3 regions of the Gudongella ferriphila genome follow, and region 1 is predicted to be linked to each of the others. Evidence: riboswitches for the same ligand, from Rfam matches in the RefSeq annotation. Region 1 holds a riboswitch; each other region holds the start of a gene.

The links. A riboswitch is a leader RNA that binds a small molecule or an ion and turns the genes downstream of it on or off. The one in region 1 is predicted to bind cyclic di-GMP.
Region 2: it holds a riboswitch for cyclic di-GMP, as region 1 does, so the genes downstream of both, ACKVDP_RS05050 (SpaA isopeptide-forming pilin-related protein) here and ACKVDP_RS12785 (transglutaminase-like domain-containing protein) in region 1, are expected to answer to the same signal.
Region 3: it holds a riboswitch for cyclic di-GMP, as region 1 does, so the genes downstream of both, ACKVDP_RS04905 (TasA family protein) here and ACKVDP_RS12785 (transglutaminase-like domain-containing protein) in region 1, are expected to answer to the same signal.

The regions. Positions count from the first base shown of each region.
Region 1 is NZ_JBJXRK010000038.1:2,180-13,123, forward strand. It holds gene ACKVDP_RS12765 (ATP-dependent Clp protease ATP-binding subunit) at 1-1,681, opposite strand, end outside; gene ACKVDP_RS12770 (protein arginine kinase) at 1,694-2,710, opposite strand; gene ACKVDP_RS12775 (UvrB/UvrC motif-containing protein) at 2,712-3,191, opposite strand; gene ACKVDP_RS12780 (CtsR family transcriptional regulator) at 3,210-3,665, opposite strand; gene ACKVDP_RS12785 (transglutaminase-like domain-containing protein) at 3,737-4,519, opposite strand; cyclic di-GMP riboswitch class I at 4,534-4,607, opposite strand; gene fusA (elongation factor G) at 4,773-6,842, opposite strand; gene ACKVDP_RS12795 (cytoplasmic protein) at 7,019-7,357, opposite strand; gene ACKVDP_RS12800 (DNA-3-methyladenine glycosylase family protein) at 7,379-7,984, opposite strand; gene ACKVDP_RS12805 (nitrous oxide-stimulated promoter family protein) at 8,065-8,385, shown strand; gene ACKVDP_RS12810 (AI-2E family transporter) at 8,382-9,545, opposite strand; gene ACKVDP_RS12815 (D-cysteine desulfhydrase family protein) at 9,542-10,522, opposite strand; gene lepB (signal peptidase I) at 10,543-10,944, opposite strand, start outside.
Region 2 is NZ_JBJXRK010000005.1:12,425-23,368, forward strand. It holds gene ACKVDP_RS05035 (stalk domain-containing protein) at 1-933, shown strand, start outside; gene ACKVDP_RS05040 (S-layer homology domain-containing protein) at 1,067-3,574, shown strand; gene ACKVDP_RS05045 (5'-nucleotidase C-terminal domain-containing protein) at 3,697-5,715, shown strand; gene ACKVDP_RS05050 (SpaA isopeptide-forming pilin-related protein) at 5,772-7,829, opposite strand; cyclic di-GMP riboswitch class I at 7,998-8,084, opposite strand; cyclic di-GMP riboswitch class I at 8,168-8,252, opposite strand; gene ACKVDP_RS05055 (5'-nucleotidase C-terminal domain-containing protein) at 8,398-10,098, shown strand; gene ACKVDP_RS05060 (DUF1659 domain-containing protein) at 10,219-10,440, shown strand; gene ACKVDP_RS05065 (DUF2922 domain-containing protein) at 10,475-10,693, shown strand; gene ACKVDP_RS05070 (YvrJ family protein) at 10,743-10,880, shown strand; gene ACKVDP_RS05075 (sensor domain-containing diguanylate cyclase/phosphohydrolase) at 10,913-10,944, opposite strand, start outside.
Region 3 is NZ_JBJXRK010000004.1:165,901-176,844, forward strand. It holds gene ACKVDP_RS04900 (hypothetical protein) at 1-439, opposite strand, end outside; gene ACKVDP_RS04905 (TasA family protein) at 555-1,235, opposite strand; cyclic di-GMP riboswitch class I at 1,268-1,346, opposite strand; gene ACKVDP_RS04910 (hypothetical protein) at 1,375-1,857, opposite strand; gene ACKVDP_RS04915 (signal peptidase I) at 1,875-2,405, opposite strand; gene ACKVDP_RS04920 (hypothetical protein) at 2,421-3,866, opposite strand; gene ACKVDP_RS04925 (AfsR/SARP family transcriptional regulator) at 4,038-5,213, opposite strand; gene ACKVDP_RS04930 (phosphodiester glycosidase family protein) at 5,377-8,187, shown strand; gene mreB (rod shape-determining protein) at 8,232-9,257, opposite strand; gene murA (UDP-N-acetylglucosamine 1-carboxyvinyltransferase) at 9,352-10,617, opposite strand.

The DNA.
Region 1 (10,944 bases):
GCGCCTTGGCCAGGTGGGTTTTTCCAACCCCCGTAGGACCAACAAAGATAAAGCTTCCAATTGGCTTTCGTGGGTCCTTGAGTCCTACCCTTGCCCTTCTAACTGCCGCTGATACGGCCTTTACAGCCTGGTCCTGTCCAACCACCTTCCTGTGGAGGACCTCTTCAAGCTTTAGGAGCCTCTCGCTTTCCTCGGTGGTCATTCTGCTCACAGGAACTCCTGTCCAGTTTGATACGATTTCAGCTATCTCATCGTATCCCACAACAAGGTTATTCTCCCGCTTTTGCTTCTGCCACTTAATCTTTCTGCTTTCAATCTGTTCCTTAATATCCTTTTCCTTGTCCCTAATGTTGGCAGCCTTCTCAAAGTTCTGGGTGTTGATTGCCTCTTCCTTCTCGTGCTCAAGTTCCTCAAGCCTTTCCTCAAGGTCCTTCAGGTCATCAGGGGCCACATAGGTGTTCACCCTGATTTTGGATGCAGCCTCATCTATCAGGTCAATTGCCTTGTCAGGCAGGAACCTGTCAGCGATGTACCTGTGGGAAAGCTCCGCTGCAGCCTCAAGGGCGTCATCAAGGATCTTGACACCATGATGGGCTTCGTATCTGTCACGGAGTCCCTCAAGAATCTTAATTGTATCCCCGATGTTCGGTTCCTCGACCATTATAGGCTGAAGCCTTCTTTCAAGGGCGGTGTCCTTTTCAATGTGCTTTCTGTACTCGTCTATTGTGGTGGCTCCGATTATCTGGAGCTCTCCTCTTGCCAGGGTTGGCTTAAGGATGTTGGAGGCATCTATCGCACCCTCCGCAGCTCCTGCCCCAACGATTGTGTGGAGCTCATCTATAAAGAGGATGACATCTCCTGCATCCTTCAATTCCTTCATGACGGACTTAAGCCTTTCCTCAAACTCACCTCTGTACTTTGCACCTGCAATCATACCTGGCAGGTCCAGTGTGACAATTCTTTTGTCCTTGATAATTTCAGGAACATCCCCCTCGACTATCTTCTGGGCAAGGCCTTCCGCTATGGCAGTCTTACCTACACCTGGCTCACCAATAAGCACGGGATTGTTCTTGGTTCTTCTGCTCAGTACCTGTACAACCCTTTCAATCTCCTTCATTCTACCGATCACAGGGTCAATCTCACCATCCTGTGCCATTTTGTTAAGGTCTATGCTGTATTTTTCAAGATTTGATTGTCCTTTCTTGTCGTTTTGCTGCTGCTGAGCCTGCTGCTGTTTTGGAGTGGCCTGAGTAAGCTTCTTGGCAACAGATTCCGCAAGCTTGGCAGGGTCAACCCCCATTCTTCTAAGAATGGTTACCGCAATTCCCTCACCTTCTCCAATTAGGCCAAGGATAAGGTGCTCTGTACTTACGTAGTTGTGACCAAGGTTCCTAGCCTCGCTCACAGCAAGCTCAAATATCTTTTTGGTTCTGGGAGTAAATCCAACCAGTTCAACTGTCTCCTCACCCATTCCAACAATGTCATAAACCTGCTTTCTTGCATTGTCCAGGGTCACCCCCATCTCCTTGAGGCTCAAGGCAGCAATCCCCTGTTCCTCCGCTATAAGACCCAGCAGAAGATGCTCTGTTCCCACATAGTTGTGGTTGAACTTCTTAGCCTCCTCCTGGGCAAGTAAAATTGACTTTTGCGCCCTTTCTGTGAATCTACCAAACATTCCCATAATATACCTCCATCATTTGAAATATTCTCTGGTCAGGTCAGCCCTGACCTTGTCTCTCTCCTTCTTGTCCATGGCCCTCTTTTCTGAAACCTGAACGTTTCCCGGCTTAATCCATATCATCAGCCTGATCAGGTCACTGCCCCTGAAATCCCTCAGTATACCGATGTCAGAGCCAAGCTTGACCATTGATATATGCTTCATTGCCTCCTTGGAGGATAATATCCTTGCACTCCTCAAGATTCCCAAGGACCTGTATACCTTATCCTCCAGCTCGGTTTCCTTCTTTTCCACATAGTATATCCTCGTGCTCTTTTCCCTCTTTATAAGCTGCTGTACAACCCTGTTTAGCTTCTCTATTATCTCCTCTTCGGATTCACCGAGGGTAAGCTGATTTGAAACCTGGTAAAGGTCTCCAACCGCCTCTGTCCCCTCGCCATACAGTCCTCTTATTGTAAGCCCTATCTTTCTTAGGGCGTTTATTATGCTGCCAATGTGACCGGTCATTGTAACTCCGGGAAGATGCAGCATCACAGATGCTCTCAGGCCGGTACCGGTGTTTGTGGGGCAGGCTGTAAGATATCCGTACTCCGTGTGGTATGCAAAATCAAGCTTTTCCTCCAGAAGGTCGTCTATCTTGGAACAAAGCTCCCATCCACCCAGAAGGTCCAACCCAGGTAGAAGTGTTTGCAGCCTGATATGATCCTCCTCGTTGATCATAATGGTGACCCGCTCATCATCCCGCATGAAAAAGCAGCCCTTGTCTATTTGTTCCAGAAGTCCAGGGCTTATGATATGATTCTCCATAAACCTTACCCTTTCACGATTTTCCATTTCCCTTAATCGATAAAGCTTGTAATCTCCATCTGGAAACTTCTCATCAACGGCATTGATTATCTCATCTGCGGTTTCCTGGGCCTGTTCCCTTGTGGAATATAGGGGAAAGACCTCTTCCCGAATGTTTCTTGCCACCCTAAGTCTAGTGCTTACAACTACTGGGTCATATTCCTGCGGATCTAGCCAAATTGTCATCCTATTCACCTCTTTTGTCTGAATCCATAATGGTTCTGATTCTCTTTATTTCATCCCGCAGCACAGCAGCTTTCTCATATTCCTCTTGTTTTACCGCTTCCTGAAGCTCCTTGTCCAAGCTGTCGATGTCCTCCTGGTGTCTGACCATTGAGTAGCCTCTCTTGGGTATCTTCCCACTGTGCTTTGTGTGACCGTGTATTCCACGGATGACATTGGAAAGCTCCTTGCCGAATGCGTCATAGCACCTTGAGCACCCAAGCTTTCCAGTGGATCTGAACTTCTCATAGCTCAATCCACAGTTGGGGCATTTTGTATCCACCGTAACTCCCTCAAATAACTTGTGCAAGGGGAAATGCTCCTGAATGTCCTTTTGGATACCGGCTGCACATACCTCACATAGATGATGGTCTTCCATAACTCCGTTTATGATGCTGGTGTAGTGAATCTTAGCTTCCCTATCATTGCAGGATTCGCATTTCATAGTCTGTCACACTCCAATCTATTTAACCAGAACCAGCAGTATGTTCCTTAAGACAGATGCCCTGATTGCATTTCTGTCACCAGGGTCACAATTAAAGGCTCTATCGCTTACAGCAGCCTTTATGATTTCAGCCTCCCTGCCGGAAATAACCTCTTCCTCCTGTAGGGCCACAATGATCTCATGGGCCTTGTTTTCAGTGAGTGATTCCCCAACTATATTCTGAATGATATTGTTAAGGCTAATGTCTTCCTGGAGCTTCACTTTTACAATTTTAATATACCCACCGCCACCTCTTCTACTCTCAATATAGTATCCTTTGTAAGGGGTAAATCTTGTGCTAAGGACATAATTTATTTGTGAGGGGGCGCATTCAAACTGACTTGCAAGCTCATTTCTCTGTATTTCAACCACACCGTCCATCTCATCGATGAGCTCCTTTAGGAACTGTTCGATGATGTTGCTCAATCCAGCCATGTTTATCCCTTCTTTCTGACTTTGACTTTCTTTGTCTTTTACCCAAAAAAATTAAGCCCTAACAGGCTTAATTAATATTCCCTAACTTTTTGGTATTCCATTTCACTCTTGACCATCTTAACAGTCATGTCATTCTGGTAGTACGCAGCATCAAAGGTGGTGTCGATTATGATCCAGCTTCCGTTGATATAGACCTCATTCCATGCGTGATAAACATCTACTCCCGCAGCGTATCCCTTAACCAGCTTGGTTGGGATTCCCTGAGATCTCAAAAGTCCTGCAAAGACCGCCGAGTAATCGTAGCAGATTCCCTGACCGCTTGTTATTGTCTCGTCGATTGAAGGAATGTAGGAATCATTGAGGTAATTGATCTTCTCATAATCGTATTTGATGTTGTTTACCATATAATTGTATGCCTTAAGCATCTTTTGGTAGTCGGAATCAGCATCAGCAAACAACGATGCGGCCAACCCTTCCATCACTGACTGGTCATTCCAATAAACAGGCTGACTTGATGTCAGGTATACATTCTCATTCCACTCTGATATGTTGGTTTCTGATTTTCCAAGAACCTGGTACTTGTTGCCCTCAATATTTTTCAGAAGCTTCACAGTATAGACTCCTTCTCCCAGCTGAAGGGGGATGAACTCCTGTGTGCTGTTCATGCTGTAGAAATACTTCTCAGTACCCTTTTCCACCATGACTCTCATATTGCTTCCGTATGCCAAACTGTTTATCATAAGCTGATTATTGTCTATAGTTGTAACGCCGAAGCTCTCAGCAGCATTTGATGTCCCAATTATTCCAAACAAAAAAACAAATACCAATAAAAGGCTCAATACTCTCCTCTTCACGTGTAAACTCTCCTTTCGGTAGCTGGCTGCCTTTTCAGGCCCTATAGCTTTGCGTCCCTACCTCTCGATAGGTTTGCCTTTGTCGTTTGACAGTACACAAAAAGGGGCTGCCTTCTTGCATTTGTCATACTAATCATTCTTGCTAATATTAATTTACACAATCATTATACCACAATATAATCAACTGTAAACCTTTATTTTGCAATAGTTACATAAATTTTCAGCCCGGTATAAAACCGGGCTGATCAATTGGCTAATTATTCTCTTTTTCAGCTTTTGCCTCAGCAATGATTTTTTCAGCTATCATCTGAGGAACCTCTTCATATCTGACAAATTCCATTGTAAAGCTTCCCCTTGCCTGGGTCATTGCCCTTAAATCGATTGCATATTCAAACATCTCTGCATGTGGGGCCTCCGCTATGATCTTCTGGCTTCCGTCAGCCTGCTGCTCCATACCGAGAATCCTACCTCTACGCTTGTTCATGTCTCCCATGACATCGCCCATGTAGTCCTCAGGTATCTTGACCTCTACCTTTACGATAGGCTCAAGAAGTATTGGCTTTGCCTCTTCCATACCCTTCTTGAAGGCTATGGACGCTGCTATCTTAAATGCCATCTCGTTTGAGTCAACGTCATGATATGAACCATCAAACAGTGTAGCCTTGATGTTTACGACTGGATAGCCTGCAAGAACTCCATGCTCCAGGGATTCTCTTACCCCTTTTTCGACAGCTGGCCAGAAGTTTCTCGGAACTGACCCGCCAAAAATTTCCTCCTGGAATACAAATTCCTCTTCACAAGGCTCAAATCTCATATGGACATCTCCGTACTGACCTGCTCCACCTGACTGTTTCTTGTGCTTACCCTGTACGGTTGCAGTGCCTTTTATTGTCTCCCTGAAGGCGATCTTTGGACTCTTAAGAACCACATCAACTCCAAAATTAGTCTTCAGCTTGTCAACTATTACGGTAAGCTGCATGTTGCCCTGTCCACCAATAAGCAGCTGCTTCGTTTCTGTGTTTCTCTCTATAACAAATGTAGGGTCCTCATCTATCATCTTGTTTAGGGATGTACCGATCTTCTCCTCGTCACCCTTGTTCTTTGGCTCAACTGCCATGAACAGTGTTGGCTGGGGATATTTTATTGTCTCATAAAGTGTCTGATTGTTCTTGTCACAAAGGGTGTCACCGGTTTGGGTGTAGGCAAGCTTTGATGTTGCTCCAATGTCCCCTGCCATAATCTCTGAAATCTCCACCTGGTTCTTACCTCTAAGAATGAACAACCCACCTAGCTTCTCCGCCTTTTCCTTGGTTGAGTTATACACTTCAGTATCCTTTGTGAGCTTTCCTGAAACAACCTTGAACAAGGTAAGCTTTCCAACGAAGGGGTCAACAATGGTCTTGAAAACAACTGCTGAGAAGGGCTCGTTTACATCAACCTTTCTGATTATCTCCTCTCCATCCTTGGTTCCCTTTACGCTTCCAACATCTGCTGGAGACGGAATGTATCTTTGGATAAGGTCAAGAAGGAAATCAACCCCCATTGCCTTTTCTGCACAGCCGACAACAAGTGGTACCAGGGTTCCGTTTGAAACGCTTCCCCTTATTCCCCTCGTTATCTCCTCCTGGGTGAACTCTTCACCCTCAAAGTACTTCTCCATAAGCGCCTCTTCGGAAAGTGCTATCCTTTCCATGAACAACTCTCTATATTCATCAACCTTTGACTTTTGGGCATCGTTTAGAGGAACTTCCTTCCTGTTCTTTCCATCGTATTCATAAGCAACTTCATCTATAAGATTTGCAAAGCCATTGAAACCCTCTCCAGTTGTGTTGGGGTATGCAAAGGGAACTATCTTGTCCCCAAATTGGCCTATCAGATCCTCAAGCAACTTATCAAAGTTGATATTTTCCTTGTCCATTTTATTTACGAATATGATTCGCGGTGTGTCGTACTTCTCAAGGTTCTTCCATGCCTTCTCTGTCCCTACCTCAATTCCCGAGGAAGCGTCCACAAGAAGCACTGAACCTTCACTTGCTCTTTTAGCTCCATACATTTCACCGATAAAATCGAAATATCCTGGTGTATCCAGTATATTGAATTTGGTATTATTCCATTCTACCGGGATAACTGCTGTTCCGATTGAGACGTGTCTGGCAATCTCCTGCTTGTCAAAATCTGACATTGTGTTCCCGTCTGTAACCTTTCCCTGTCTTGTAGTCACACCTGTTGCAAATAGCATTGCTTCTGTTAAAGTGGTCTTACCATTACTGCTGTGCCCGAGTAGGGCTACATTTCTGATCTTTTCCGTTGAATACGCTTTCAAGATACATTCCCCCTAACTAGAATTTTAAAAGATATGATAACCTTTTCAATTACTGCAATTTTCAAACAAGTTTAAATTCTACACCTATTCATTATAACATGAATCTTTTGTTTAATCAAAATATATTTGAGGTCAAAAAAGCACCCCAAAGGGGCGCTTTATGGCGTTTTCTCGGTTTATAGGGTAATGATTTCGTACCCATCCTTTATGTAGTCCTCCATGGCCGGATGACCTTCAAGATTTCCTTTTATTGGTATCCCTACAGTCTCGTTGAACTCCAGAACTCCCAGCTTTGCAGAGCACGCCTTGCAGATGCAGTCAAACAAACCCATTTCCTTTGCCTTGAGGTATGGCTTGTTCTCACCCTTTTCAAGCTTGTCTATCAGGGTGACTGCCTCGCCCTCCATTATGATCTTTACAGGATATCCCTTCTTGTGCAGGTCCATGGCATTGAGTACCAGGTGCATAAAGCACATCTCATCTCCTCTGAATGCGAAAAATGCAATCTTTCTCATGTTATTTCCTCCTTTCAAACATCACTGATTTGAAGCTTCCTCCCAAAGATAAAGTGATGCAACGGTTCCGTATGGGGTGAACAGCTCCCTGAAATGGGGATGCAGGTCTTTTTTGATCTCCTCCAAGCCGTAAGCCCTCTGAAGTCCCCGCCTGATTCCCAAATCATCGAAGCTTAGGACATCCTTCCTCCCAAAGGAGAAGATTAGCATCATCTCCGCAGTCCACCTTCCAACACCCTTCAAGCCAACCAGGCTTTTTATTATTTCCTCATCTGGAAGTTCCTTGAGCGCTTCAAAGTCAACAGCTCCGTTCAGAACAGCTTCAACTATACCCTTGATATACCCTGCCTTCCTAAAGGATACTCCGCATTCCTGAATCTCCTCCAGGCTTAGTCCACCTATGCTGTTCACAGATAGCTCACCAGCCCGTTGGACCAGTCTCCCTTCCACAGTCTCAGCAGCTTTTGTGGAGATCTGTTGACTTATTATGCTTCCAACAAGGGCTGAAAAGGGGTCGGAATTGACCTCCCTTTCTATATGCCCGTGCTTTTCAATCAAGCTCTTCATAACCCTATCTCTAGCTGCCAAATATTCCTTTTCCTGTTTTCCGTACTTGAAATATTCCATCCCCTACTCCTTCTATATTCAATTTAGGCTGCCAAAATGCTATAATAACCATATATCCACAATCCAAGGAGGCTTTCACCATGGAAAAATTCACTGCTGGCAAGAAAATCACAAGAGAAAAGGAAATAGTAGCCCTTATGATTGACCTCTACTATAAAGGCAGCCAAAACTCCCTGTCAAAGGAAGAATACCTTGACCTTAAGGACTACTGCCTAAAAAAGCTTGATTCCTGCGTCTTTGGTGAAGACAAGAGCTTCTGTTCCTCCTGTAATATCCACTGCTATGATAAGGATTACAGGGAAAAAATCCGTTCCGTCATGAGATACTCAGCACCCAGGATGCTCTTTTATCATCCAATAATCATGCTAAGTCACATGAAGACCTCCCTAAAAAGATCCTAGAAGTATTCTCTGGTCTCTATTGGAAGACCCTTCTTTGCCAACCGTCTTTCCACATTGTCCTTTATTATGGAGTAGACAAACACGAAAAGGGGTACTCCAATGATCAGTCCTATGAAGCCCAATAGCTTTCCTGCCACAAGAAGTGAGAACAATATCCAAAATGCTGATATCCCAAGGGAATCACCAAGGATCTTTGGCCCCAGGATATTGCCATCAAACTGCTGAAGCAATATGACAATCACTATAAACCAAAGTGCCTGAATAGGTGAAACAATTGCTATAATGAAAACTCCCGGAACCGCTCCGATAAATGGCCCAAAGAATGGGATAATGTTTGTAACCCCAATGATAAAGGAGACAAGAATTGGAAATGGCATTTGGAATATCATAAGGATAATGTAGGTCAAAATCCCTATGATAAAGGAATCCAGGATTTTCCCGCTCAGAAACCTTCCAAAAATTGTATCGGCCCTTCTTGCAAGCTCCAAGGTCCTGTTCGCCCTGGGTCCATGGAAAATGGAGTAGGTCACCTTTCTTCCAAGAGCCCTGAACCTGTCCTTGTCAAAGAGCAGATAAACGGAAACTATTATACCTATTGCTATGTTCCAGATGCTTGCAAGGACCAGGCCTACGATACTTCCTATAACCGGAATAAGACCTGTCACAAATCCCAAAGTGTTGTCAAGCACTCCATTCCACCAGTCAACAATATACTGGAGATAATCCTCCCTGATATGGAGACCCTCAATCTGTTCTATCACCCACATTGAAATGCTGTCGAAGTTATCTGTGACCAGGGTCACAAGCCTTGCAACAGATGCAATAAGCTGGGGTATTACAATTATTGCAAAAAGGTATCCAATTGTACCCACTATGGCGTAGGTAAATATTATTCCAATGGCCCTTTTAAGCCTTGGCATATTGACTTTTTTCATCAATGGATTTGTAATCACCTTTTCAATTATCTCAAGGATGAAATTGAAGAGGTAGGCCATCACTGCACCTATTATTATCGGCTGCAAGGACCCAAGAAACGTCGACACCTTTTCACTAAATACTGCAATATCAGAGGCGATCAGATAGAAGACTATGCTTAGGCAAATAACAACCAGGGAATATGCAGCTATTGTAAGGTATCTAACATTCCATTCAATCTTCATATTCTGCCTCTCACCTCCCGTGTCCAGCCAAAGATTCCCCCTGTATGTATAAACAGGATGTTTCCATACTTATCCAGATTTCCCGCTTTGATCTCCTGAACCAATCCATACATTGCTTTTCCAGTGTATACCGGATCCAGGACCAGGCCTTCAAGTCTCGCAAGCCATTTGATGAACTGAAGCTCCTCATCCCTGCTGAGGGCATAACCAAGACCAGGGTAACCATCAATGATATTGATATCTTCTTTCTCTATCTCAAATGGAATTTCCATGTACCCTTTCATTTCCTTCAGCAGCTCCACGACCCTTTCCCTGAAGTACTCTGCAGTAGAGGAGATATTGATTCCAAGTACGTCCCTCATCCCTCCATCCATCCTGTTTCCGGCATAGAGGCCTGCAAAGGTTCCACCTGAGCCTACAGTTGCAACAATTGCATCAAACTTAAAGCCCAGCTCCTTTTCCTGTGCTGCAATTTCATTGTAGGCATTAAGGTAGCCAAATGAACCAATCCCATTTGATGCACCAATTGGAAGAATATAGCCTTTTTTACCATCCAGATCAATTTGAGCCTTCAACCCCTCCATAATCTCATCTAGGGAATTTTCAAATTCCTCTGGGGTGACAAACACAACCTGGGCACCCATAAGGGTTTCAAGGAAAAGATTTCCCTCACGATCCTCCTTATCCTCACCTCTGAGCACAAGGGTGCAGCCCATTCCAAGCTTGGCAGCAACGGCTGCCGTTGCCCTGGCATGATTTGACTGTATTCCCCCGCAGGTGATGAGATGATTGCAGCCACGGTCAAGAGCCTCCTTAGCTGCGAATTCAAGCTTTCTCACCTTGTTTCCAGATACCTCCATCCCGGTCTGGTCATCTCTTTTTATCCAGATGTTCTTGCCCAGCTCCTGGCTAAGTCTTTCAAGCTTTTCAATTTTTGTCGGCAGATTTGCCAATCTTATTCTTTCAGGCATTTTCATAACGATACCCCCTGGATTTTTTAGTCTATTGATCCAAATTTGCTGAATGGAAATATTCTAAAGGCAACCTTGCCCTTAACCTGCTCAGTGTCAACAAAGCCAATAACACGGCTATCAAGACTGTTCTCCCTGTTGTCCCCAAGGACAAACAGCTTCCCTTCCGGTACGCTCCAGCCAGTCTCCCCACTGGAATAGGTCATCTTGTCAATGTATGGCTCATTGAGCCTTTCACCGTTTACAAATACCTCTCCATCTATGAGTTCCACCTGGTCTCCTCCTACAGCAATCACTCTCTTTATAAGGAGATTCTTTTCTGCAGCTCCAGTTAGCCTGAACCTTAGGCTGTTTCTGATGTCACTTATCTCGTTTATCATGTTCCTAATCAGGCCCTTCTCTATGGGATTCTTGTCAAATATGATCAC
Region 2 (10,944 bases), on a different contig from region 1:
ACAACAGGCTTTGCAGCTTGGATGGGCAAGACCATTGAAGCTCAGTACAGAAATGTTACAATCTTTGTAAACAATCAGTATAAGCAGGCAACAGACGTAAATGGCAAGGTAATTGAGCCGTTCATCTACGAGGGAACAACCTATGTACCGCTAAGGGGAATAAGCCAGATGCTTGGGTATGAGGTTAGTTTTAATCCACAGACCTACAGGATTGACATCACAGGGAGTGGAGTGGATCCCTCAGCTCAGTATGAGATTCTGATTCTCCAGGCTAGAATAGCTGAATTGGAAGCGAAGTTGGAGGAAAAATCATCATATAGCCTCGATGATATGCAAAAAGATTTGAATGATGACTATACAAGGTTCACAAGAAATGTGAGCATTGATGAGATTATCCTTAAAGGCAAGACGGATGATATTGAAATACGAGTTTATGTAAATCTTAATACCAATGCAGCTGTAGATTACTGGAAAAATGCTTATGATGATGGTGATGTTAAGTCAACAATCCAAAAAATGGTAGACGATGTATTGGATCAGTTCCCTGATGCAGATATTGAGGGATATGTTGAAGATGACTTTGATGATAGCAAGTTGGCAACATTTACTGTGAGCTCAAGAGGCGTAGTTTCAATAAGTAAATCATCAAGTACTTCCAGTACAACTTTAAGTGATTTAGTAGATTATCTTGAGGATGAATATGTTGGATTTGGAGGTATAGAAGAAATAAAAGCATATGGATCGACTACAGGAACAATATTTCTTGATGTGTTCGTTTATAAGAGAGACTGGGATAGATTAAGTTCTGGAGATCAAGAGGACCTAATGGATGATATAATTTACGATGTTGAGTATGATTTCCCAAAAGCAACTATAGATGGATTAATAATCGATAATGACACAGAAAAAACATTAGATACTTTTAAAAATTAATAATTATTAGAAATGCCTGGAAATATTTCCAGGCATTTCTAATTTATGTACTTACAATGACTCATATCTGATAACTTGTCAGTTGAATGGGTATATTAGAACTGTGATGTATAGATAAAGGAGGATTGATATTATGAACAAAAAGATATTATCCCTGGTGCTGGCACTGGTAATGGTTCTTGGATCATTTGGATTTGTAAGCGCACAGACAGGGAACCAGAAGGTGGACTGGCTTATTGAGGAAGGACTTGTATTGGGGGATGCAGGAGGCTACAGGCTTAATGACCCAATCAGGAGATCTGAGGTTGCAGCCATGGTTGCAAGGGCACTTGATGCAGAGTCAGCATCGGAGTTGCTTAAGGGAATACCTTGCGCATTCTCAGATGTACCATTGAGCCATTGGGCAAACGGGTACATCAACTACTCTACAAGCATGCAGTATGTTAACGGTTATCCTGATGGAACCTTCGGACCTGACAGGAATATCTCCTATGCGGAGATCATAACAATTCTTGTAAGGACAACAGAAGCAGAGGTTAATACAACTGGATTTACCGGCGAACAGTGGGCAACTCCATACATTATCGAAGCTATTGAGCAGGGCATAACACAAGGAGTGACAGTTCCAGACAGCAACTACAATGCTGCTGCCACCAGGGAAAAGGTCTTTGAGATGGTGTACAATACCGTTATGAAGAGACTGATGGCCGAGAGAGAGGTCTACAAGGCTATAGTTGTGGAAAATGAAAGAGTCGGAAACCTGGATGAAAATGAAGTGGCTGTGGTAATTCTTGGTGAGGGAACAAATTCTCCTGAGGCAGAATTGAGATTTGAGAAGGATGATGAAGTGACACTTCTTCTGACAAGTGGCATGGATCCGGAAATGCTCCTTGGAAAGGTTGTCGATGTAACAATTGACAAGGATGACAACCTTGTTGGTGCTGTAGTTGATGGTAGCTATGATTACTACACCGGTCCATTTGCAGCCATGGACCTTGAGATTATGCTAAGTACCGGTGACTACTTTGATGTTATTGAGGAAGCCAGCTCATCTAGGTCTATTGAGCAGCTTTATGGTGTCTACCTGAACGAGGAGGCATACGATTATCTTGATTATGTTGAGGATAATGACAGCTCAGACGGAACCTTGGATGGCGCCTTTGTAGCTGAGTTTGCAAGGGTAACAGTCAAGGGAGATGTTGTTTTCTTCATTGAGGCATATATGTTTGAAGACATTGCACCTGTAATTGATGTTGAGGATGATGGGGAAGAGATAATGGTATGGACTGATTACCCATCAGCAGATGAAGATTCATATTTCCTGGATCATGTAGTTGGGTTTGAGGCTGGCGACTTCTTTGAAATGGAGCTGTCAGAGGTTAAAGCGGGAGATGTGGTTCATGTATACGATGGCTATGCCATTGTAAGGACAGATGGAGAGTTTACTGGTGAATACGAGAGAATCAGGGAGTCAAGTGATGTATTCTACGTGGAGATCGACGATGAGTTATTCCAGATAAGGGCTACTAACAACAAGAGACCTGTCTATACCATTAATGGGTCCAACTTCTTTACACTGATGGACATCAATGCAGCTGATGATCTGATATTTCTTGAGGATGATGAGGTTAGGTTCTTGCTGGATGTAAATGACTCTCTTCAGCTTATAAGTGGACAAATTGAAGTATCAGAAAAGATGATTCTTGTAAGTGACTCTGGAACAAGAGACCTGGATGTACTTCTTATGGATGGAAGCGAGGAAAGCTACAGAACGGACAACTTCTCAGTGCTGCTTAGACGAAACCCTTCCGGATCTGCTGGACTTGACGATTTTACAAGAGGATCAGTGGGATACCTCATTTATGATGGAAGCCTGATTGACAGGTTGGTAAGGATAGCTACACCAGAATATATTGAAGCAAACGCTGAGAATGTCCTGAAGGACTCAAGGGGTAGGCTTGAGATTGATCAGAGCAGAATGACAATTGCAACTGAATCCAAAATCTATGACTTCACCTCAAAAACAAACGTGTTTATTGTAAATACGGAGGCTGATGTTGCCACCAGAATTGACAATATATCAATAAGGGAACTTATGGATACAATAGACAGCGATAGTGAACTGAGGGCTCTTGTGATCACAAACAAGGACATTACAGATATGAACCTTGGAAATAAAATTTCTGTTGGAAGTTCAGACAGTACCGCCCACACAATAGTGTTCACTGACTTCGTGCTTGATGATGAATTTGTGGATGTTGAGATACTCCTGCTTGAGTACGCATTCAACCCTTCAAGGGACGATGAGATCACTGGAACGAACGCAGAAGGGGATTCAGTGGATTTTGATGTGGCTGATTTTGCAGTTCTTCCCTCAATGAGCACAGATGAGCTTGTTGAGCTTGTTCTTGAGGATGGGAAGGTAATTGCTGCAAATGTTCTTTTGGATTCTGACAGTGTGAGATTTGAGGTGACATCAATAAGCACAAGAAATGAGAGAATATCACTTGATGGCGAGGAGTTCTGGCTTGCACCTGATTACATGGTGTTTGGAGACTCTTCGGTAAGGTCCGGTGACACGGTTTCAGTTGTCTTCAACCCTGAGATTGATATTGAGGTTGAGATAATATTTGTAAGGTAGATGATATAGAGAAGGAGGTGGAGCTTTTGCTCCATCTTTTTTCTTGTTAAATGTTTAATTCTTGCAGTAGGGGTAGAATTATAGTGTAGGCCAATAAACTATGTATAAGGAGGAATGTTTTGATGTATTTCAACAAAAAGCTACTTAGCATTGCCCTTGCTTTGGTAATGGTTCTCAGTGCCTTTGTAATGCCCGCCGGGGCTTTTGCAGATGGGCATGAAGTCACCATAACCATTGTGGGAACAACCGACTTGCATGCAAATATCTACAACTATTCCTACGAGGATGGTGTGGATGTTGAGGACAGGGGAATGGCAAAGGTATACTCGGTCATTCAGGCAATCAGGGAGGAAAATCCAAACACATTGCTGGTGGACAACGGTGACACCGTTCAAGGTACAATCCTTTCAGACGACCTGTACAACACAAGATTGGACCTTGCACATCCGGTTATTGATGTGATGAACTTCATGGGGTATGACGCAATGGTTCTTGGAAACCACGAGTTCAACTTCGGACTTGACCTGGTTGACAAGATTGTTGATGAGGCAGAATTCCCAATACTTGGAGCAAATGTGAAATATTCCCACAGCGGTGATTACTTGACTGGTATTCCTTATGTAATCAAGGAGATTGCCGGAGTAAAGGTTGGAATCCTTGGAATTACAAATCCAAACATCCCAAGATGGGACGGACCAAAGGTAACGGAGCTGGAATTCATTTATCCTGCCGATTCAGTGGGAGAGCATATTGAAATGATGAAGGATGAGGGAGCAGACCTAATATTTGTAACCTCACACATAGGCTATGAGGAGGAGTATGAAGGCTCTGGGGATGGAGCGGAGATTTTCGTGGAAAAATATCCTGAGATAGCAGGAGTACTTACGGGACATGCACATGTCACTGAAAGCCAGAAGGTTGGAAACACACTTGTAGGAGCCGCAAGGGATGCAGGAAGACAGGTAGTGAGATTTGACTTTGACCTTGCTATGGAGGACGATGTATGGATTATTGATGACAGCAGAGTTCAGGTAATTGATGTTGCGGAGTATACAGCAAGTGAAGAGCTGAGGGAATATGCAGCTGAGTACCATCAGAACACACTAGATTTCCTTGTGGATGTAATAGGACAGGTAGAGGAGGATTTTGCACCTCCATCTGAAATTCCTGGAATTCCAGAGGCGCAGATAAGAGATACAGGTGTAATGGACCTGATTAATATCGCACAGCTTGAGGCCACAGGAGCGGATGTTGCAGGAGCAGCACTTTTCAGCCAGAATTCAAATCTGAGAATGGGGGATGTAACCTACGCCGACATATTTGAGATCTACAAGTATCCCAATACTCTTATCGGTATTGAGGTAACAGGGGCAGAATTGAAGGATTACATGGAGTGGTCAGCAAGCTACTACAACACCTATGCACCTGGTGACATCAACATAAGCTTCAACCCCAACATAAGGGGCTACAACTACGACATGTTCCAGGGAGTGGACTACAAGGTGGATATAACAAAGCCCGCTGGCGAGAGGATAGTTGACCTCATGTTTGAAGGTGAGCCTGTAATGCCAGAGGATACACTTAAGCTTGCCATAAACAACTACAGATACGGTGGCCTGAAGAGTATGGGAATCATCAGTGGAGAGCCATATTTTGAGTCTGATCCAAAATCACTTAGAAGCTATATTGCAGATTATATTGCTGAAAACACCCCTATTGCACCAGTGGTTGACAACAACTGGGAGGTTGTAGGTGCTGATCTTGATCATCCTCTAAGACCATATCTTATTGAAGAGATAAAGGCTGGAAATCTTGAGCTTCCTGTATCAGAGGATGGAAGAAGCTACAATGCCAAGGCGATAAATGCGGATGATATGATAATGCAGGGCTTGATTCCAGATGAGGTTCTAGCCGAGTATGGAATTGAAGTTGCCCCGATGGAGCCTGCACCTGAACCGGTTCCAGAGCCTACACCTGAACCACCAAAGGATGATATTGAGTATATAGTCAAGCCTGGGGACTGGCTGTCCAAGATTGGAATGGCTTATGGTGTTGACTGGAAGGTATTGGCTGAGTACAATGAACTTTCAAACCCAAATCTGATCTTCCCGGGACAGAAGATTATGATACCAAGAAACTAATAATTACAATAAAAGGAGGTTTCCCTCGAGGGAAACCTCCTATTGAGTGCTCCTAGTTAAAATCTTTTCTTCTTAAGAAACAATCCCAGTGCCATGAAAGCTGCTCCAAATCCTGCAAATACTGCTGGGTCGGAAGCTCCAGTTCTTGGAAGTGTTGCAAGTGGTGTTACTTCTTCCACAACCTCAACTTCTGGTTCTTCTTCAACAACTATTTCTGGTTCAGGTTCTGGGACAACTGTTGTTTCTGGCAATACCTCGGTAATTATTTCCTCTTCCTCTTCTTCAGGCTCTGGTCTAGGTCTAGGTGGTCTGTCATCATCCTCGTCATCCTGTGGTGGACGGAGTCTGTTGATAAATTCAACTTCCTCGGAGGAAGCATCTTCAACCTCCACCTCAAGATTATTGTTTGAGAAAAGTCTGAAGTCACTGTTGATTCTGACCTCCCTAACTCTGTAGAGACCATCCTCAAGATCATCAAAGGTAACGGTTCCATTGCCAAGGATTGATTTTTCTTCCTTTACCTCCCACTCTTCATCATCATTGAACATTTGAAGTTCGAAGTAGAATCTTGTGCTGCTGCTAATCCCGTTTCCAAATCTGTTCTGAACGACTTTGGTTACTTCGATTTCTCCTAGCTCAGGAGGTGGAGGAGTATCGTCCTCTCTTACATTTGTGAACATTACTTCATCCACATCCCCATTAGTTTCAAGAGTGGTTGTTTGTGGATTGTCAGTATCCTCATGAAGCATATATCCATCTGGAATATTTATTTCTGTAATCCTATATTCACCTAGTGGTAAATCTGTTAGTTTTTCAAATTCTCCACCTTTTAGGATAATAGGACTTTCATCGATTTCAACCCAATCAAATCCTTCATCATCATTTGCAACCTTTATTTCAATCTTGAATGTGAAATTGGTGTTGTCATCAGTTATTTCTTCGCCTTCCTCGTCAACCAATGCTTTGGATATCTCTATTTCTCCTAGTTCAGGAGGAGGTGGTGGTGCTTCTTCCAAAACATTTATCAACCAGATTACTTCCTGTCCAGTAGATTCAATTTCAATTGTTACTGTGTCCTTGTAGACCAAACCATCAAAATCATTTAAGACAGTATAGTTCTTGTTTCCTGATGTGGCAAAGATTGGATCTCCGTAAGTTTTACCTTCATGATCAATCTTTGTTTCTGAAAGTGTATAGGTTCCAAATGGAAGATCATCAAATACTACATGCTCACCATTTTCGTCTGGTTCGTTGATGGTTTTCTCTTCGTCATAATCATTTGGACCAGTCAGTCTTACTGTAAACTTACCGCCGTCAAGGGCTCCAACTATGCTTCCATTTTCCTTCATGATTCTCTTGTGAACAATAAGGCTTCCAAGTTCTTCATCTTCAGGAACCTTGCTGTTTTCAAAGCCAATCCTTACAAGTCCTTCTTCATCTTCTTCAACAGTTACGGTTACATCCTTTTCAGGAGTGTAGATTTCCTTCTGATCATTTGTAAGAAGCTCGACTACATCGTAGGTGCCTGGCTCAACATCCTCAAACAGTGCATATCCACTACTGTTAGTTGTGACAGGGCCATATTTTGTTTCATCATTTTGCTGTAATACAAACTTAAATCCTGCAAGGCTCTCTTCATCTTCCATGTCATCAATGGATTTCTCCACTCTCACATCAGCCTTCTCTGGTGGAGGAGGTGGGATAATCTCATCCAGTTCGAATGAATAATGGGATATTCCATAGGGTTCGTAGGGTTCATTTCCATTTTCATTCAAGGGTGCTGTAAGCCCAGATTCACTTGATCCCAAGTTTGTGTAAACTCTGTACATGGGGCCTCCTTTTATGGAAACCAGATCAAGTGACAGATTATTGGTCTCAAAGCTTAGCTCATCTCCAGATACCTTGAACTTAACCCAGTAGTCCGTAGGACCATCAACATTATTGCCATCCTCATCAAAATACCAAGTACTGGATTTGTTTGAATTTTCCTTGTAGGTGTAGCTGTCATTGCCCTCATAATCAATATACTCCGGCACAGCAAAGGATACATGCATGCTCAGTATCATCGAGAAAGCTATTAGAAACGTAAGCAGCTTGCTATACTTTCTCATCATTATTCTCACTCCTTTTCTTGTTTTTAGACTCTACGCTTGTGAGTCTATGTATCGCTTGTGCATGCAGTGGTGTTGCTTGAAATATTTATGTCTTCTTAATTCAACAGTTCATTTCCCATAGGCTTCATCTCCTTATAGTTATCCAAACAAAAAGCCGCTATGGATTAACATAGCAGCTGAACGGCCATACCCGATGTGGGCTGTAGACTTCAAGCTTTGCGCCCCTGACTTTCGACAGGTTTGCCTTTGTATGCTGTAGGCTTAATATTGATTTGGCAAATACATCCCAACACTTACAATTATTTCCTGATTGAATACGAAAAGCTGCCATGCTTTCACATAGCAGCTGAACTATCATAGCCAGATGGCTGTAGACTTCGAGCTTTGCGCCCCCTGCTTTCACAAGGTTTGCCTTTTTATGTTTCTCTCTTTACCTATTTATACCACCTATTTAAATGGCTAAACAAACATATTATTAAAACATATATTTAAAAAGGTTGGTAAAACGTTGTCATCAGGGGTATATAGTTATTGCGCATTAAAAAGATAAATTAAAGGAGGAGAGACAATGTTGAGAAACAAAAGAATCATCGGTATGGTAATGTCATTTGTACTGGTTCTTGGTCTGATGATAATGCCAGCCACGGCTTCATTCGCTGACGGACATGAGACCCTGACGATTGTCCATGTTAATGATGTACATGGAAGACTTGAAGAGAATGATTTTGACGGCACATTGGGTTATCCAAAGATGAAGACCTTCCTGGATGGATTGAAGGAAGAGAATCCAAACCTTCTGTTGCTTCATGCAGGAGACTCATTCCACGGTACGATCCCTGCCAACCTGACTGAGGGGGAGGCGGTTGTAGAGGTGATGAATGCCATGGAATTCGATGCAATGGTACCAGGTAACCATGATTTCAACTTTGGCTACGAAAGACTGCTTGAACTTAAGGCAATGGCCGAGTTCGACATTCTCGGGGCCAATGTGGTCAAGGAAGACGGAACCTCAGACTTTGACCCATACATGGTATATGAGATGGAGAATGGAATGAGAGTTGGAGTGTTCGGTATAGCCACCGAGGGGACCAAGACAAAGTCACATCCCAACAATACAATAGGAATAGAGTTCGCTGATGTTATCGAGACGGGAAATGCAGCTGTTGAGGCTCTTACCGAGATGGAGGTTGACCTTATAGTCGCACTTATACACCTTGGGATTGACGGATCGTCAGTTGACACAGCCTACACCCTGGCAGACAATGTTGAAGGCATAGACCTTATAGTGGATGGTCACAGCCATCATGTTACAGGCGAGGAGAGAAATGGTGCATATATTGTACAGGCTGGAAACTATTTGAGCCACATTGGAGTTGTAAAGGTATCCATGGTTGATGGAGTACCGGTATTCGAATCGACCCAACATCCGTATGAAGACCTTAAGGGGCTTGTGGCAGATGAGTATATAGCTGGATTGATTGAGGAAACCACTGCACCAATCGAGGAGATGCAGGAGGAGGTAGTAGGAAGCACTACTGTAGCCCTTGACGGTCTGAGAGACAATGTTAGATCAGGTGAAACAAACCTGGGTAATCTTATCACCGATGCCATGATAGTTGCATCAGGAGCGGATGTTGCCCTTACAAATGGTGGTGGAATCAGGGCAAGCATTGAAGCGGGAGATATTACCCTAGGTGATGTATTGACTGCATTCCCATTCACAAATGTATTAACAAACATTGAAGTGACCGGAGCAGAGCTTATGGCAGCTTTGGAGCATGGAGTCAAGGACTACCCTGCTACAGCTGGACACTTCCCACATGTAAGTGGAATGAGCTATATCTTTGATCCAAACCAGGAGGTGGGATCAAGAATAACCCAGCTTATGATAGGTGAAGAGCCTGTTGACATGGAAGCAACCTATACACTGGTAACAAATGACTTCCTTGCTGCAGGTGGAGACGGCTACACAATGTTCGAAGGCAAGGAAATCCTTGCATACTCAGGTCTTCTTTCAGAGGTTCTTGAAGCTTATCTAAGAGCTAATCCTGAGGTAAGCCCGGCAATAGAAGGCAGAATAGTTGCCCTTCCATTGGTTGAGACTCCCGAGCCAGCACCAGCTGACATAGCCTATACAGTTAAGTCAGGAGACTGGTTGTCCAAGATTGGTAGAGCATATGGAGTGGACTGGAGAGTTCTTGCAGAGTATAACAGCCTTGCAAATCCACATCTGATCTTCCCAGGCCAGATTATAATGATACCACAATAGAAAACAACCATAGTATATCTGAGGGGCGAGAGCCCCTCTAATTTTTTTGTCTTTTTTTGAATCTGCATAGGTACATTTTCCTCCCTTATGCAATGTAATAGGTAGAAGGGAGGTGAGACAATGGCGATAGAAGTTATGGCGGAAAAGAGAACCTTGAAGCTTGAGCTGGATGCCGGGATGGTAGACGGCAAACAGAGGATTTCTTCAAAATCCTACAGCAATGTCAAGCTGGATGCTACGGATGACAATATCCATGCATCTGGAGAGGCATTGGCAGGACTGCAGGAGCTTCCACTTATGAAGGTCAAGAAGGTGGAGGAATCTGTAATCACAAATGTTTAGTAAACGTAGGCTTTTCTAACAAGGGGGTGAAAGGATGGTAAAGACAAAGCTAGAAATGGACTTTCTGGATGATCAGAACAAGAATTACAGGATCAGCATCAATGAACCAAGAGCTGATATTACGGACATGGAGGTTTTTGCAGTAATGGATACACTTCTTGGTGCTGGGATTTTTCAGTCTAGAAACGGCGATTTGGTCGAAAAAGTGGGAGCAAGGGTTGTAACCACTACAGTTGATGAGATGACAGTTTAGAAATAGGGCCTCAGGGCCCTTTTTCCATATCCAGCAAGGGGGTGAAGAGGTGGAGGATATCTATTCCAGTGTTGCCAATCTTGGGTTTCCAATTGTTATCTCAGTCTATCTTCTGGTCAGGATAGAAGGGAAGCTGGACGAGCTCACAAAGAGCATCACTGAACTGGCTAATGTAATAGCAAAATAAACTAAAGAGTTGAAAGCTTGAATTTCAAGCTTTCAACTCTTTTGTGATAGTACCTCTTCCACAA
Region 3 (10,944 bases), on a different contig from region 1:
GCAGGTGAACAATTGCCTTTAACTCCTTGTCATCACCTGGGTGCAAAATACCAAGACTTATATTGGATTGTGCAAAATCAGACATTGGACCTCTATAGATCTCATCCCCATCATAGTTGATGATTAGGATCATCTGTCTGAAGAGGTCCGCTTCACCTTCTGTCGGTGCTTTACTTGCTCTCTCTGTTCTCATAAACAGCTCAAACCTGTATTCCAGTGTGTTACTTATATCAACCTTGGCTTCGTTTGTATCTCCTGGATTCATATTTGTAAGATTGAACAGACTAGTTCCACTTGGATCAACTTCAAGGCCAAGATTGTTGCCAATAATCTTAAGGTTATCAGCATAGGAGGGATTTATTCCAAAGGTTGTCATCGCTCCCATAATCAATGCGAAAACGCCCAGAAAAATTATGGATTTAGATAAAAGCCTTTTCATTAATATCCCTCCCTTTGTTCAATTTGTAATAGTATGCACTTATATAAAGGCGGATGACCCGCCTTCATATAAGTGTTGCCTTAATCTTAAATTCTACAGATCAGAATTAAATAGCCTATCTTACTTCTTCTTCAATTACATCAGCTATTTCTACTGCACCAACTTCACCTATTGGAGCACCTTCTGCTTCCAATATAGCTGCCATTTCAGCTTCTGTAGCTTCTGTAACTAGACCTTCTACTACTTCATCTCCTCTTACTGCAGGATAATAAACTTTAACTCCCCAACCATTCAACCAAGGTGCATTGTTAGATGCCTGAATTCCTTCTGCCTTTACCTTGATGTCAAATGTCTTTCCTTGATAAGTGTTGTCCATTAAAGGTCCGCTGAAGCAAATCTTATTCATCGCAAACAGACCTGTTGTACTTTGACCAGGATTCAAAACTTTTTTGTAAACATAATATCCATTTTTTTCAAACCAGTCTGAACTAATTGAAGCACTTACAGGAGCAAGGCTTAAACCGCCTTCAAATGCCATATCTTTCTTGATTCTAACTACTGCTTTCTTAGATCCATCATTCCTTACATACACTTCCTTGAAGTAGCAGTCACCAGGGTTAACATTTTGTGCCAAATCTGGACAGAATCTGTCTATTAATGTAATGTCCAATGTTCCAGCTTTGAATTTGTTAATTTTCAGTGGTGTTACATCAGTGAACCAAGCAAATGTTCCTCCTGCTATAAGTAATACCACCAACAACATACTGGTTACAAAAACCATGTTACGCTTTTTCACTTTCTTCTCCTCCTTCTTGATATAATTATGGTTGCCGCAGCCAGGCTGCCATGACATAGAGGCCCTGTGGCTTTGCGTCCTTAGCTTTCGCTAAGTTTGCTGAACGATCTATATTAACGGAATCCTATGTAGATCTGGATTAAAAAGGTAGGCTATCAATGCTCCATACTTCTTTCCAGGCCTCGTTTGCACTTTGGACTCCCTCTGCAACAACTTTAATACTCAGACTCTCCCCTTCATATTCAGGTGTCAACTCCCCAATGTCTACACTCTTGATTATATTGGTGGTTATCCCATTTACTTCCAGAGAGTCTTTATAGTAGTGGAAACCCTCCATTTCTGTCCAGTCGGAATCATTTATATCCATATCAAGATTTGACACTGACAGACTTTGATCACTCCATTGGGGAATCAGTCTTACTCTTATATAACAATCACTCTTTCCAAGATTCTTGATACATATATTGCCTAAGCCATCACTGATTACCTCTACCTTGACAATCCCCATTTCACCATTTGTCAAGGTAGGGTCTGGGCTGGATGAAAACCAAGCAACTGTCCCGCCAGCTACCATTATTGCCGACAACAGTATAATTGAGAAAATAATTAATTTGCTTTTCATATACACCCATCCTTTCCTTAGGCTTCTTTCGGTCTCCTTTTAATTAGAAGTGGTGCAATATAAGCTATTATGCCTACAGATACAATAAATATGATTCCCTGGGTGCTGCTCAGAAACCTGAATGCAAATCCCACATATGGTATTGAAAGAGCAACTATTCCTATGACCTTTTCTCTTTCCACAGGCATTGCATCCTCTGCATTGTTTGCATCGCCCTGTGTTATAAAGTACTCGTTTCCAGGACCAATTCCTACAACCCTGTGTGTTACTCTTGTTCTAGATTCTGGACCATAATAGGTTAAAATATCACCCATTTCTATCTGGTCTGGTGTCCTTTCGTTTACCACAATAAGTGAGTTTATCCTTAGTGCAGGTTCCATGCTCCCGCTATCAACAACATACAGCCTGTTTCCAAATAACGATGGCTCCATACCGGTCAATCTCGATTGTGCCGTAATAAATATCAGAAACGCCATTATCAGCATGAATATTGCAAACAGTATGTCAGACAATATTTTTAGGGATTTGTTTTCTTTCATCTCTGTCATATCCATACCTCCAATCTAGACTGAATCCGTTGGTTCTTCTTCTGGCTCTAATGGGACGGAGAGTTCTTCCAAAGGATCCTCAGGTATTATAGCCTCTTGTTCTTCATTATAAATCTGATTAATATCCTCTTCTTCACCAGGAGATACCGGTTCCTCTACAACAACATTCTCATCTTCATTTTCACTTTCCAATACAGGACTTTCCTCTACTTCCTGCTCTGTTTCCTCAGTTCCTTCTGCGGCATCCGGTTCAGTGACTTCCTCCTGAAGACCAGCTTCAACAGGCTCGGAAGTCACCTCCTGGACCGGATCTGCCACTGATGATGATTCTTCCCCTTCTGGTTGCTGCAAAGCCTCCACCTGTACCTCAACCAGAACAATTAATGGCTCCAGATCTAAATATATTTCATCGCTTCGTATGTCCATATCACTGGACTGAAGCTCAATCTTACTATAATCAATATCTTCTCCATCAACATCCATCACTTCTATAGTCTGAGAATCAGAGTCAGAGAACCATCCTGTGTTTTCTAGACTGTACTCCACAGATACTTCCTTATTTAGACTTTTTTCTGTAATGCTTATTGTCCCATCAGAGATTATTGAACTGCAGTTCATGCACTCAAGGGGTGTAACTGCATAATCACCTATAAAAAGATTCCTTATTGTTACATTGTCTGAATCCCCCAGCTGGACGTAATTGATGTAATTGTTAGGTCCTTCAACAAGAATTGTGAATTCATTATTCAAGCCACTTACACCAATTACGTTATTGGTTATGGAAATTGAACCTTGTGGGATTTCAATTGAAACAACATAACCCACTTGGCCACTAACCCTTTCTCCATCGCATACTGCAGAAACACTGACAGTATTACCTATACTTTCCATCCTGTTATAGTCATCGATTTCATAGCTCCCAGTTACAAGGACCCTTTCACCCGAATCAAGACAACCGATTTTCTCATTCACACCCATATCATCCGATACATCCAAGCCCTCTATTGGATCAGTACCATTGTTCTCAATTGATATATCATATTGGATAAGTTCGCCATTTGTATACTTCCCCCTGTCGGGTTCAACACTTATACGTAAGGATACATATCGCGGAATGATTTCTTCAACGAATACCGGCTCTTCTTCCACTACCGGTTCCTCCTGGATTTGAGTGTCTTCTTGGATGCCCCCGTCTGTTTCTTCAATTACTTCTTCAAATATGATTTCAACCTCTGCTTTTTCCTGTATTTCCTCTTCCTCTTCAGGGATGATTCCATCATCCTGGGTTTCAGCTGCCGCAGGATCCTCCCTTACCTGAAATTCTTCTGCCTCCTCAATTACTGTTGCTTCAGGTGTATGGTCCTCCGGATGAAGCTCCTCACCCAATGAGCTGGTTCCCACAAAAAGCACCATGGCCATTACCACTAGCATCACAAATATTTTGTTCTTTCCGATTCTCATGACCATCCACCTCTCTTTGTAACGGATTTGTAATACTTTGTTCCACTCAATATATACCTGCTGTGATTTCAATGAAATTACACCCCGATTACAAGTTGATTTCAAGAAATCAAAGCATAGAAAAAGAATCCTTGAATGTTTGATTTTCAAGGATTCTCAAGAGAAATGGAACTAGATTATTTTTTTTATTTTTATGTTTAAGGATAGTTTATTGTGTTCTTCTAGGTTAACGAAGCAATTCTGTATTCTTTTCACCAGACAATTGACTCCGCATTCATCCGATATCTTTGATAGCAGCAATGCCTGGTTGGAATTCCACTGTGCTATTGCATCTCCTTTCCTAAGGTTGCATTGAATAGACCCCATAAGCTGCCTTGTATTCTTCTCTACATCAACCCCTTCATTTCTTATGAGTCCGGACTGGTCCAGGGTTAAAACACCAAGGTAAAATGCTGTGTTTTCCCTTTCCATCAAAGCCCTTTCATAGCCGTATATAAATTCAAATTGCCTGGGCTCACAAATCAAGGCACCATTTCTATCAACATTCTGGTTAATGTTCCTATCAATATTTTCCAGTTGCAATACCGGCTTTTGATTGCTGCTGTCATTGCCATTCTTGATCCTCTTGTATACATCCTTCATCCTGTCACTGGGTGTCTCCCCCAGCTCCCTGTAAAGCTTGGTGGTACAAAAGCTATAGTGATTTACGGCATACTTGTTCTCACCAAGTGCATCCAAAGCTTCCATGAAGCTTATATGTATTGACTCCTCATATGGCTTGTACCTCAATGCTTCCTCGCAGACTGTTAGAATTCTGCTGTATTCACCCTTATCCATAAGCTGCTGAAGATATTTTGAAAGGCTCTTCACATACATCCTGTCAAACATGCTCCTGACTGGTACAAGCCATTCCTCATCTCCCAGTTCACCCAGGAACTCCCCTTTGTAAATGCAGACCACATCCTTGCAGCTTTTATTGCTACCCTCATAATCGATGTCATCAATACATTTCTGCATATGTATAAAATCAACATAGCACTCCTCATTAAGATTGAAAACATAATACCCATCAATGAATTCAATGCTAAAAAAGGGCGCAAAACCACATACCTCCTCAGGGAACATCTTCCTTACCCTGGAGATTTGAGTTCTCAGCGCCTTTAGCGGTTCTATGTATTCATCCTGCCATAAATCTTCGATGATTCTTTCAGGAAGCAGTTTTTTTCCTTGAAAGGTCAGTAGATACTTGAATAATTTTATCAACTTGTGCTTTTTACCTACGATATGCAAAATAGAAATGTCTCCCAATTTAATGTCGAAATTACCCAAGGTATATATTTCGACCATACCCCACACCTCTAACCTAACAATACCCTTGTCGTTAATTAATAAACATATGTCATCAATCTTATTCCCGGATATTTAATATATTCGTAACAGGTTTGTAACCTACCAGAAGAAGCCTCACTATATAATGGAACTAACGATGCATAAAGAAAGGGGATATTCCATGAACATAAGAAATACTTTGGCCATTGGCCTAATTGGGGCGTCACTGGCACTGACAAGCACTGCTGCAATCGCAGCCGCCATGCCTGCAACAATTCACGAAAAGATTGAAACCACTCCTGTTTCCTCGGGGGTTTTACATGAAAGGATAGAAAAATTTACCGTAGGTGGCTGGTACAACATCAATGTACTTAGAATCGACCTGAAGGATGAATACACATCATTGGGACCCCTATACCATAATGAGGGTTTATCATCCCGTAGTACCGTCAAAGGCCTTGTGGAGCAAAGAAGTGCTGTGGCAGGTATAAATGGTGACTTCTACAACACCAATCCAATACCCACTTCACTGGGAGCCCTTGTGGATAATGGAAGGATCCTATCCTCCCCAAACCATCTCCCAACCTTCTTCACTACCGTTGATAACAGGGCATATATCGATTACTTGAAAAAGGAAATGACAATCACAAACTACAACACCGGTAATGTACTCAATATCGATACAGTAAACAAGCTCCATTCGGAGTTTATAACCATTACCATGCTGAACTCAGATTGGGGTACAAAATCCATCGGTGCCAGGTTCAGAAATGACCTTCACGAGGTTCTTGTGGTGGATGGAATGGTAATGGAGAGAAGAACAGGTGGCGAAGCCTTTGATATTCCAAAGTCAGGGGATTCCTATGTCCTGACCTCAAAAAGCTCCAACCTGCTTCTCTTCAATCCTGGGGACAGGGTTCAGACGGATATCAGAATCATACCGGATATGGAATCCATAAAGTTTGCTATCGGATCCGGAAGCATAGTCTTAAAGGATGGAAATATAACAAATACTGATATTAACATTGCAGGCAATCAGCCACGAACAGGTCTTGGAATTTCAAGGGATCAAAATGAAATCATAATGGTTACAGTTGATGGAAGGGACACCTATTTCAAGGGCACCACACAGGAAACCTTGGGAAGCATCCTAAGGGACTTGGGGGCATATAACGGGGTGAACCTTGACGGTGGTGGCTCAACTGCCATGGCCATAAGGCCCGCAAACCAGACAGTGGCTGAATTTGTTAACAAGCCCACAGAGCAGAGAAATGTTGTAAACGGAATAGGCGTTTTCTCCACTGCACCCAAGGGGAGCATGGAAAGACTCCTCTTAACAGTTGACTCAGACTTCGTGTTTCCAGGAAGCTCAACCAGCCTGAAGCTTAAGGGCTTCGATAGAAGCAGCAACCTGTATCATATTGACCCCTCAACGGTTAAATGGTCTGTAACCAATGGCATAGGCCGAATTGAAAATGGAAGATTTATCGGTACATCTTCAGGAGTTGGAGAAATTGTGGCCTCCTATGACGGTGTAAACGCCACAGCAACAATCAGGGTTCTGAATCCACCTGTGGAGTTGAGAACAGGCCTTGACAGCATCTCCCTTACTCCAGGGGGCACCAGGAGCATTGGCTCTGTTGTTGGAGTAGATGAAATTGGAAGAGAGAGTGTGCTCAACTCCTCCCAAATTACCTTCAGGACAACTGGAGATATTGGATCTGTTCAGGATGGAGTCTTCAAGGCAGCCTCAAAGCCTGCCTCAGGAGCACTTATCATCTCTGCAGGCAATGCAACCAAGGCAATTCCCGTATCCGTAGGAGTGGTCCTAAAGCCTGTGACATCCTTTGAAGAAAGCCTGGCAATAGGATTCTCCGGCTATCCTTCAACCGTAAAGGGTTCGGTTTCCTTTACCGATGAGGCCTACGAAGGCAAAAGGGCAGTTGAAATTGTATACGACTTCTCCCAGGGAAGTGGTACAAGGGCAGCTTATCTTGATTTCAGGGCTACTTCAAGAGGACTTTCCCTTGATGGTTCCCCCCAAAAGCTTGGACTTAACGTTCTGGGAGATTCCTCCGGAGTTTGGCTAAGGGGTACAATCCTTGATTCAAAGGGAAATGCACATGTTATAGACTTCACCAAATCCATGGACTTCAATGGCTGGAAGTACCTGGAAGCTCAGCTTCCATCGGGTATTTCGTATCCCGTGACTCTGCAAAGGATCTATGTTGCAGAGGTAAATACTGAAAAGTTTCCAACGGGAAGGATTGTGATAGATGACCTTAAATCATTCACCACCCTTCCCGTTGACACCAAATCCGTACCAGCTTCAACCAAGATTCTCGATCCCCTTAACAAGCCGGCCCAGGGCGGTGGAGTGAAGGTATCAGTTTACAGCGAACCAAAGATATCAGGGAACACTTTGCTTGCCAAGGTTGTTTCTTCACACAGGCTAAAGGGTCTTACAGAAGCACTGTCCTCCTCTAGAATAGGAGTGCAGGTTGGAGATATGACATCCGCCTTTAGGGGGTCAATAAGCCATACCTCAACAATCAATGGCGGCAGCACCTACGGAAAGGCCCAGGCTGAAGGAGTGTATGTAATCAATCTACAGGCCACTGCAGATGGAATAAGGGCGGCAAACAGCAGCCAGTGGACCCAGCTTATCTCTGATCTTGATGGCAGACCTGAACCAAATATAATTATATCCATTTCAAGGCCTGTGTTGGGTGAGAGCGGATTCAATGACAAGATGGAGGCGGACCTGTTCCACAGCCTCCTGGTGGAGCAGATGGAAAGGGGCAAGAATATCTTTGTGGTTCAAAGCGATGGAAGAAATAGCGCAACTCTAAAGGACGGCATAAGGTATATAACCCTTACAGGTGCCAGGATTAGCACACCTGATGATTTTGCCAACTACTCCTATGCTGAGTTTGTGGTTAACGGCGTCAGTATCACCTATGAAATTAAAACACCATATAGATTCGATTAAAAAAAACACCGTTGCCAGCTAAATTGGGCAACGGTGTTACTTTTTTATCTGAATCTGGATCTGTCTGACTCCTTCATTGTCTTTTCAAGAACCTCTATTGAGTCCAGGGACTTCCCTGTTCCTATGGCGACGCACTCAACCGGGTTGTCTGCAAGCCTTGTTGCGATTCCGGTTCTCTTCTCAATTAGCTTGTCCAGTCCATAGAGCATTGCTCCACCACCAGTGAGGTATATTCCGGCGTTACTGATGTCAGACGCAAGCTCTGGAGGTGTCTTCTCAAGCACCTCATGCACCGCCTCAACTATTTCATTCACCGGCTCGTGAAGGGCCTCCAGCATGTCCTCAGATGAAACCTCAACATTAAGAGGTAGACCTGTGAGTAGGTTTCTTCCCTTAACCTCCATCACCTTTTCCTCTTCGTATGGATATGCGCAACCGACTTCCATTTTCAGCTGCTCGGCAGATCTTTCACCAATCATCATGTTATACTTTTTCCTGATGTACTTTATTATGGCCTCATCACATTCATCCCCAGCAGTCTTTATTGACTTGCTTACAACTATTCCTCCAAGGGAAATAACCGCAACATCAGAGGTACCTCCTCCAATATCCACAACCATATTTCCGTTTGGCTGTGTAATGTCAAGTCCTGCCCCAATAGCTGCCGCTATGGGCTCCTCTATAAGGTAGGTTTTACTTGCACCGGCCTCGTTGCTGGCTTCCATAACAGCTCTTTTTTCAACCTCGGTTATCCCACTGGGTACACAGATTATGATCCTGGGCTTGAACCACATTCTACCAAGTGCCTTTTGAATAAAATACTTAAGCATTCTTTCCGTTATACTGTAGTCTGAAATAACTCCATCCTTCAGTGGTCTGATTGCCACAATATTTCCCGGGGTTCTCCCAAGCATCCTCCTGGCTTCCTCACCGACTGCAAGGAACTTATTGGTATACTGGTCAATTGCAACCACTGATGGCTCCTTAAGCACAATTCCCTTGCCCTTTATGTACACAAGAACACTTGCTGTCCCAAGGTCGATTCCAACATCCGATCTCAATGCAAACATACTCTTCCTCCTTCACTATTTTTATGCAAAAAATGGGCCGCATAATAACTGCTCTTATCTACTGTCATTACGCTTACCCATAGTTGTTAATCTTCTATTTAACCTGGAATGTCTTTCGGTAGATGATCGCTCCCAGATTGCTGAACTTCTCCTCTATGCCGTCATATCCCCTGTCGATGTGATAGATGTTCCCGATTTCAGTTGTTCCATCAGCAACAATACCCGCCAGAACAAGAGCTGCTCCTGCCCTAAGGTCAGATGCCTCAACCTTTGCACCCTTAATTTCATCCACTCCTGTAATAATTGCAGATCTTCCCTCTATCCTTATCTGAGCTCCCATTTTTTTGAGCTCCTCCACATGCATGAATCTGTTTTCAAAAACCGTTTCCATAACTGAACTGGTACCACTTAAGGTTGTCATAAGCGCCATGAATTGAGCCTGCATGTCAGTGGGGAATCCTGGATATGGAAGGGTCTTGATATCTATTGCCTTTAGATTCTGATTTCCGATTACCCTTATGCTGTCACTTCCCTCTTCAACAGTGCAACCTGCTTCCCTCAATTTTGCAATCACAGGCTTAAGATGTGAGTTGATAACGTTGTCAACAAGAACGTCTCCACCACTGATTGCAGCCGCAACCATAAATGTTCCAGCTTCGATCCTGTCAGGGATTATCTGGTGATATGCTCCACCCAGCTTCTTAACCCCCTTGATCCTGATGGTGGATGTTCCTGCACCCTTGATATCTGCTCCCAGCTTGTTCAGGAAGTTGGAAAGATCTACTATTTCAGGCTCCATGGCCGCATTGTCTATTACCGTTTCACCTTCAGCCATTGTGGCTGCCATCATAATGTTTTCAGTGGCTCCAACTGAAGGAAAGTCAAGATAAATAATGTCACCCACAAGCTTGTCTGCATATGCCCCGATATCACCGTGGTCAACATCTATTGTTGCCCCAAGTGCCTTGAATCCCTTTAGATGAAGATCTATTGGTCTGGATCCGATTGCACAGCCTCCAGGCATGGAATTCTTGGTCTTTCCCAATCTTGTAAGCAATGGTCCCATAACAAGAAATGAAGCCCTCATCTTGCTCATTAGCTCATATTTTGTCTCGTAGTTGGTAATGTTGGCGGAATTGATCTTCAGGACATTGTCCTCAAGATATTCAACCTTGCTTCCCAGTGACTCCAGAACTTCACACATGATCTGGACGTCCTTTAGCTTAGGCACGTCCTCAAGTATTATATCCTCAGTTCCCAATAGTGTTGCAGCCAATATGGGCAACGCTGCATTCTTGGCTCCGCTGATCCTAACTGTTCCCTTAAGTGGTGGGCTTTTTTCTACCAATATTTTTTCCAAAAAATCTCCTCCTATACAAATGTGAGAATTTAAAGTATATATCTATCAATTAAACTATTGCATTTAAGTTTTCAGAATTTACATAATTCCAGTAACTTCTACATTATATCATTTATGCTACAAAAATGCATCAAAAAACACTCCATTTACTATGTTCTGGAGTGTTTTATTGGGAAAGACCAGCTTAATTGTCCCCATCTGCTCTGATTTCAATGTAAATTGACAAAACAGCCTTGGCACTTATTAAATGTTCGAAAGGAATATTGCAACTCCTAGCCTTCAAAAGAGTCCCTGACCATGAGCTCCTCTCGGAATATCTTGATTATT